3 regions of the Jeongeupia sacculi genome follow, and region 1 is predicted to be linked to each of the others. Evidence: predicted binding sites of a transcription regulator. Region 1 holds the regulator's gene; each other region holds the start of a gene.
What was found. Region 1 encodes FNR, which switches genes on or off when oxygen is low (the NO sensors DNR and NnrR bind a similar motif). Its sites were predicted from a motif close to TTGATNNNNATCAA; they were not measured.
Positions count from the first base shown of each region.

Region 2: the regulator FNR is predicted to act here: its motif matches at 757-770, upstream of JLC71_RS09740 (formate/nitrite transporter family protein).
Region 3: the regulator FNR is predicted to act here: its motif matches at 942-955, upstream of ccoN (cytochrome-c oxidase, cbb3-type subunit I).

Region 1 covers NZ_AP024094.1:1,310,093-1,312,360, reverse strand. The annotation lists gene JLC71_RS06095 (hypothetical protein) at 1-345, opposite strand, end outside; gene fnr (fumarate/nitrate reduction transcriptional regulator Fnr) at 352-1,095, opposite strand; gene hemN (oxygen-independent coproporphyrinogen III oxidase) at 1,251-2,268, shown strand, end outside.
Region 2 covers NZ_AP024094.1:2,044,265-2,046,532, reverse strand. The annotation lists gene coq7 (2-polyprenyl-3-methyl-6-methoxy-1,4-benzoquinone monooxygenase) at 27-680, shown strand; gene JLC71_RS09740 (formate/nitrite transporter family protein) at 871-1,755, shown strand; gene JLC71_RS09735 (OsmC family protein) at 1,976-2,268, opposite strand, start outside.
Region 3 covers NZ_AP024094.1:1,080,793-1,083,060, reverse strand. The annotation lists gene JLC71_RS05115 (heavy metal translocating P-type ATPase) at 1-703, shown strand, start outside; gene ccoS (cbb3-type cytochrome oxidase assembly protein CcoS) at 703-894, shown strand; gene ccoN (cytochrome-c oxidase, cbb3-type subunit I) at 1,109-2,268, shown strand, end outside.

The DNA.
Region 1 (2,268 bases):
AGGCCTTGATGGTGATAGCGCATCAAGTAGTCGCGTAGCCGCTTGAACCGCACCGCTCGGGCCGCCGGCGCCGATCATCCAGCCATGCTGCCGTGCCTGTTGCGGGTCACCATGCGCGACCATATCCACGAGTGGCACATGTTCGCCAAGGCGGCACCGCCATTGTGAAAAATCATCGAGGTTGACGTTGATCAGCACGATCACGCCGGCGGCGTGCAGGTCTGCGGATGCGGGTGGCGCAGCGAGCGAAAACCAGCTGATCCCGCCCGCGAAACGTTCTTCAGTACGGGCCCGGAGCAGGTCGATCAGCGTTGGCGGCGCCAGAACCAGAATGGAAGGCGCCACCGGCAATCAGCTTTGGCAGTTGTTGACGAGCAGTTTGAGCCCATCAACGTCGTGCAATTCGATCAGCCGGTTTTGTACCTTGATCAGGCCTTGATCCTGGAACTTGGACAGCGTGCGGCTGACTGTTTCAAGTTTTAGGCCAAGGTAGCTGCCGATTTCCTCACGCGTCATGCGCAGGTGAAAACTCATCGACGAATACCCGCGTACCTGGAACCGTTGCGACAGATTCAGCAGGAAGGCCGCGATGCGTTCTTCGGCTTTCATATTGCCCAGCAAGAGCATGACGCCGTGATCGCGGACGATTTCCCGACTCATCACCCGATAGAAATGGCGCTGCAGCACCGGAACCTTGCGTGACAGCGCTTCCATCTCTTCGAAGGGAAGTTCGCACACTTCGCTGTCTTCCAGGGCGACGGCGTCGCAGGTGTAATGATCGGCGCTGATGGCATCCATGCCCATCAGCTCGCCGCTCATGTGAAAGCCGGTGACCTGTTCACGGCCATCTTCAGATACCACGCTGGTCTTGAAGAAGCCGACGCGAACCGCGTACAGCGCACGAAAAGGTTCGCCGGCCCGGTATAGCGCTTCGCCGCGCTTGATCGGCTTGCCCTGGCCGATCAGTTCGTCGACTTGCTTCATTTCCTCAGCGCTCAACTCATTGGGCAGGCAGAGTTCGCGCAAGCTGCAGTTCGAGCAGGCTTGGCGCAGTTGTTTGAAGGTGATATCGCGAGACTGAAGGGCTTGTTGCATGGCGGCGCTCAGCTGGTAGGTGGGCAATGACGGCGGGCTGACCGATTACCGTTAGCCGGATAATTGGGTATTGATCGCCATCAAGATTGCATACGTTGATTATCGGCAAGCTTGCGTTAGAGCACAACCGAGCAAAATACCACCAGGCGCCCACAATGACACATCAACAAATCGAATTTGACCGTGCGCTGATCCAGCGGCACGACGGCAAGGGGCCGCGATACACATCGTACCCGACTGCAGACCGTTTCGGCGCAATGGCGCCCGGGAATTATCTTGGTCGACTGGCGCAGTTGCAACCGGGAACGCTCACCCATCCCTTGTCGCTGTATTTTCACATTCCGTTCTGCGACACCATTTGCTACTACTGCGCCTGTAACAAGATCATTACCAAGGATCGCAGCCGCGCCGAACGCTATCTGGATTATCTTGAGCAAGAAATGGATCTGCAGTGTGCGGTGCTGCCGTACAAGCCCCGCGTCAAACAATTGCATTTTGGCGGCGGCACGCCGACTTTCCTCTCGGATGTGCAGTTCGAACGGTTGATGACGGCGATACGTGCTCGTTTCGAACTTGAGCCGCAGGGCGAGTTCTCGATCGAAATCGATCCGCGCAAGGTATCGGTTCAGACGGTGCAGTTGCTTGCAAGGCTGGGACTGAACCGGATGAGTGTCGGGGTGCAGGATTTCGATCCCGCTGTGCAGCAGGCAGTAAACCGGGTGCAGAGCGAGGCAGAAACCCGGGCGGTCATCGATGCCGCGAGGGCATCCGGGTTTCGTTCGATCAATCTTGACCTGATCTACGGGCTGCCGCTGCAAACGCCGACTCGTGTGCATGACACCTTGGCGCGGGTGATCGATATCCGGCCGGAGCGTATTGCACTCTACAATTACGCGCATATGCCGACGCGATTCATGCCGCAACGGCGGATCAACGACCATGATCTGCCTTCGGCCGAGGTCAAGCTCGATATCCTGCAGGCGAGCATCGAGCAGTTGCTGGCGGCCGGCTACCTTTACATCGGTATGGATCACTTTGCGCTGCCCGACGATGAGCTCGCGGTGGCGCAGCGCCACGGCCGGCTGCACCGCAACTTTCAAGGCTACTCGACCCATGCCGATTGTGATCTGATGGCCTTTGGCGTTTCGGCCATCGGCAAGGTCGGGCCGTCGT
Region 2 (2,268 bases), 730 kb from region 1:
GTAAAATCGACGCCAAGGAGAACGCCATGCTCAAACTGCCCGCCCTGCCAGGGCTGCCCAAGCTCGATACCCTGGTTGCCGAATTCGACACCGTGCTGCGTACGCTCGCGGCGCCGGCAACTAGTGCGCGTGCACATCCCGATGCGCATATCGACGATACCGATTTTGACGAGGCCGAAAAGCGCCATGCCGCCGGCTTGATGCGCGTGAACCATAGCGGCGAGATCTGCGCCCAGGCGCTGTACCAGGGACAGGCGCTGACGGCGCGCGACCCGGCCAACCGTGAGGCGCTGCGTCACGCCGCACAGGAAGAGGTCGAACATCTGGCGTGGACCGAGCGTCGGATCGAGGAACTCGGTAGCCACAAGAGCGTGCTCAACCCGCTTTTGTATGCGGGCAGCCTGGCGATCGGCGTGACCGCCGGCGTGATCGGCGACAAATGGAATCTGGGCTTCCTGGCAGAAACCGAGCGTCAGGTCGGCGCGCACCTGCAATCACATCTGCAGACCCTGCCGGTGCAGGATGCCAAGAGCCGCGCCATTGTCGAGCAGATGTACCGTGACGAGATGGGGCATGCCGATATCGCGGTCGAGCTTGGCGCCGCCGAACTGCCGTTGCCGCTGAAGGCGCTGATGGGCGTGACATCCAAGCTGATGACCTCGCTGAGCTATCGCTTCTGATGCCTGCGCATACGACATAAAATAATTGCAATAAACACGTAAATTAGTCCCAAAGGCGTAGTCGGGAGTGCGCCGTTTGATCTGGATCAGCTTCGCCGATTGTTGTCTGCTTTGTTCGGAACTTGTACCAAAACTACATGATGTGCGCGGCGTATAACTAGACGTCATGTTTTATTGCTACAGGCGCGCCATGTCTTCCTCTCCTTCGTCCTCCACACTTCGTTCCCCTGCCGAAATCGTCGGCTACATTGCCCATGCCGGTGCCGAGAAGGCCCGATTGCATCCCGGGCGATTGCTCGGCATCGCTGTGCTTGGCGGCATGTTCATCGGCATCGGTACCATTCTGGCTGTGATCGTCGCCGGCGGTTGTACCGGTCTGGCGGTCAGCAACCCGGGCCTGGTGAAGTTCATCTTCGGCGCGCTGTTCCCGCTCGGCTTTATCGCGGTCACGCTGACCGGCGCCGACCTGTTTACCTCCAATTGCGCTCTCGGCGCCTCGGCCGTATTGCGGGGCGAACTCGGTGTCGGTGAAATGCTGCGCTTCTGGGGGATTTCATATTTCGGCAACTTTATCGGTGCGGTCGGCGCGGCGTACTTCCTGGTCTACCTGACCCATCTGATCACGCCCGGCGATCCGGCGACCGCTTACCTGATCGGTATCGCGCAGGGCAAAACCTCGCATCCATTCATGATGACCTTTATGAAGGGCGTGCTCGCCAATGTGCTGGTTTGCGTCGCCACCATGCAGGGCTACTCGGCCAAGGACACCTTCGGGCGAGTGTTGGGCATCTGGTTCCCGGTGATGGCCTTCGTCACCCTCGGCATGGAGCACAGCATCGCCAATATGTTCATCATTCCGGCGGCGATGCTGGGGGGGCTGGATGTGAGCTGGGGGCACTTCATCGTCTCCAACCTGATTCCGGCAACCTTGGGCAATATCGTCGGTGGCGCGCTGGTAATCGGCCTGCCGTATACGCTGATCTACGGCGAACAGAATGCACCGCGTTTTGGCCGCCAGCGACGCGTGACTGACGCGGACAAGGAGCAGTGCGGCGTACCCGATACGATGAAGTGACTCGATATGCAGCATGCAAAAAGCCGCCCTGAGGCGGCTTTTTTATTGGCTCTGTCGACGTTAACTGTTGCAACCTCACGTAAGTGGCGTGAACCCTTGCGATACCAGTGACGCCAACGGCACGCTGGAATACGGCTTGTTGCTTGGGCTAGCAGGCGTAGCGCAGTGATCCACAACAGTTAGCGGATACATAGCCTTTTTATTGGCGATGATGGCCGTATCAGTCGGCTTCGATGATCTTAAAATCGTGGGTGATTTCGGCCATCTGGCCGAGCATGATCGATGCCGAGCAGTATTTCTCGGCCGAGAGCTTGATCGCCCGCTCGACCTGCTCGGGCTTGAGCGAGCGGCCGGTGACGATAAAGTACAGGTGGATCTTGGTGAACACCTTGGGGTCGACCTCGGCGCGGTCGGCATCGACCTCGACCACGCAGTCGCGCACATCGGCACGGCCCTTCTTGAGAATATGAATCACATCGTAGGTCGAGCAGCCGGTCATGCCCATCAGGAGCA
Region 3 (2,268 bases), 230 kb from region 1:
CGGATTGAGCGGTCATATCGATGGCATACCGTACGCCATCGGCCGGCCCGATTTCGTAGCGCAGTTCTGCCGTACCAAGCAGCCCGATTTGCCGGACGAAATGGGAGGTACGCTGGTGGCGCTGGTCTCAGAAAACGAATGGCTGGCCTGGTTCATTCTTGCCGACTCGCCGCGCCACGACGCCGGCACGACAATCGCCACACTCAAGCACCGCGGTCTGCGCACGCACCTGCTCAGCGGCGATTCGACCATCGCCGCCGGCGGGCTGGCGCAACGCTTCGGCATCGACCACTGGCAAGCCAGGGCTACGCCGGAAGGAAAACTCGATTACCTGCGACGGCTGCAGGCCGGTGGGGCTCGCGTGCTGATGATCGGCGATGGTGTCAACGACGCGCCGGTGCTCGCCGCAGCCGACGTCTCGATCGCCATGGGTGCCGGCACCGATGTCGCACACAGCGCCGGCGATGCCATCCTGCTGGAAAACCGCCTGCAGCGCGTCCCCGAGGCGATCGGCTTTGCCCGCCGCACCCGGCAGATTGTGCGGCAGAACCTTGCTTGGGCGCTGATCTACAACCTGGTTGCATTGCCGATCGCGGTTGCCGGCTGGGTCACGCCGTGGCTGGCCAGCGTCGGCATGGCGGCAAGCTCGCTGCTGGTCGTCCTCAACGCTTTGCGGCTGGCGCGCAGCCCATGGAGTAAATGATGGAGAGCCTATACCTGCTGATTCCGCTATCGGTGCTGTTGGTCATCGTGATTGGGGCTCTGTTCTGGAATGCCATTCGCGGCGGGCAATTCGATGATCTGGAAGGGCCGGCCCATCGAATCTTGCAAGACGATGATCGATCAGAGCAGCAACCACCCGCAAATGAGGCCCGAAGGGAAAAAAACAACTGACTGAAGGACGTATGGCACGGTAAAATGCACGTTGGTCGTCGACCGGCTTGATTTATATCAAGGTTGAACTAGTGCCTGCCTCGCTATAGTCGCGCCGGTAAATTGCGCAAAGTGCCTTCATCACCCGGCACTTGTTCTCTCGCCAGAGAAAACATTGCGTTCGAATAAAAAATTTTAAAACTCGCCGTTCTTGGAGAACATTCGGAGCGCTCCCATGGAAAACCAAGCCACATATAACTATAAAGTGGTTCGGCAATTCGCCATCATGACAGTCGTCTGGGGCATTGTCGGCATGCTGCTCGGGGTGTTCATCGCCTCGCAACTCGTCTGGCCGGAACTCAATCTGGGCCAATATTTCCACTTCGGTCGCCTGCGCGCCCTGCACACCAGCGCGGTGATTTTCGCGTTCGGCGGCTGCGGCCTGATTGCGACCAGCTATTACGTCGTCCAGCGCACCTGTAACGCGCGCCTGTTCTCCGACCGCCTTGCCGCGTTTACCTTCTGGGGTTACCAGCTGGTCATTATTTCTTGCGTCATCACCTACCCACTTGGCATGACCTTTAGCAAGGAATATGCCGAGATGGAATGGCCGATCAAGATTCTGCTCGCCATTGTCTGGGTCGCCTATGCCGTGGTGTTCTTCGGCACCATCGCCAAGCGCAAGGTCAAGCATATCTACGTGGCAAACTGGTTCTACGGCGCGTTCATCCTCGCCGTTGCGCTGCTGCACATCATCAACAGTGCCTTTATCCCGGTCTCAATGTGGAAGTCGTATTCGGCTTACTCCGGCGCCGTCGATGCGATGGTGCAGTGGTGGTACGGCCATAACGCGGTCGGCTTTTTCCTGACCGCCGGCTTCCTCGGCATGATGTATTACTTCGTACCGAAGCAGGCTGGCCGCCCGGTGTATTCATATCGCCTGTCGGTCGTGCACTTCTGGGCGCTGATCTTCACCTATATGTGGGCCGGCCCTCATCATCTGCATTACACCGCACTGCCGGACTGGACTCAGTCGCTGGGCATGGTGTTCTCGCTGATTCTGCTGGCGCCAAGCTGGGGCGGCATGATCAACGGCATCATGACACTGTCGGGTGCCTGGCATAAGCTGCGTACCGATCCGATCCTCAAGTTCCTGGTGACCGCACTGTCGTTCTACGGCATGTCGACGTTCGAAGGCCCGATGATGGCGATCAAGACCGTCAACGCGCTGAGCCACTACACAGACTGGACCGTGGGCCACGTGCACTCGGGTGCGCTGGGCTGGGTTGCGATGATCACCATTGGTTCGATCTACTACCTGATTCCGCGCCTCTTCGGCCGTGAACAGATGCATTCGGTCAAGCTGATTGAAGCCCACTTCTGGATCGCCACGCT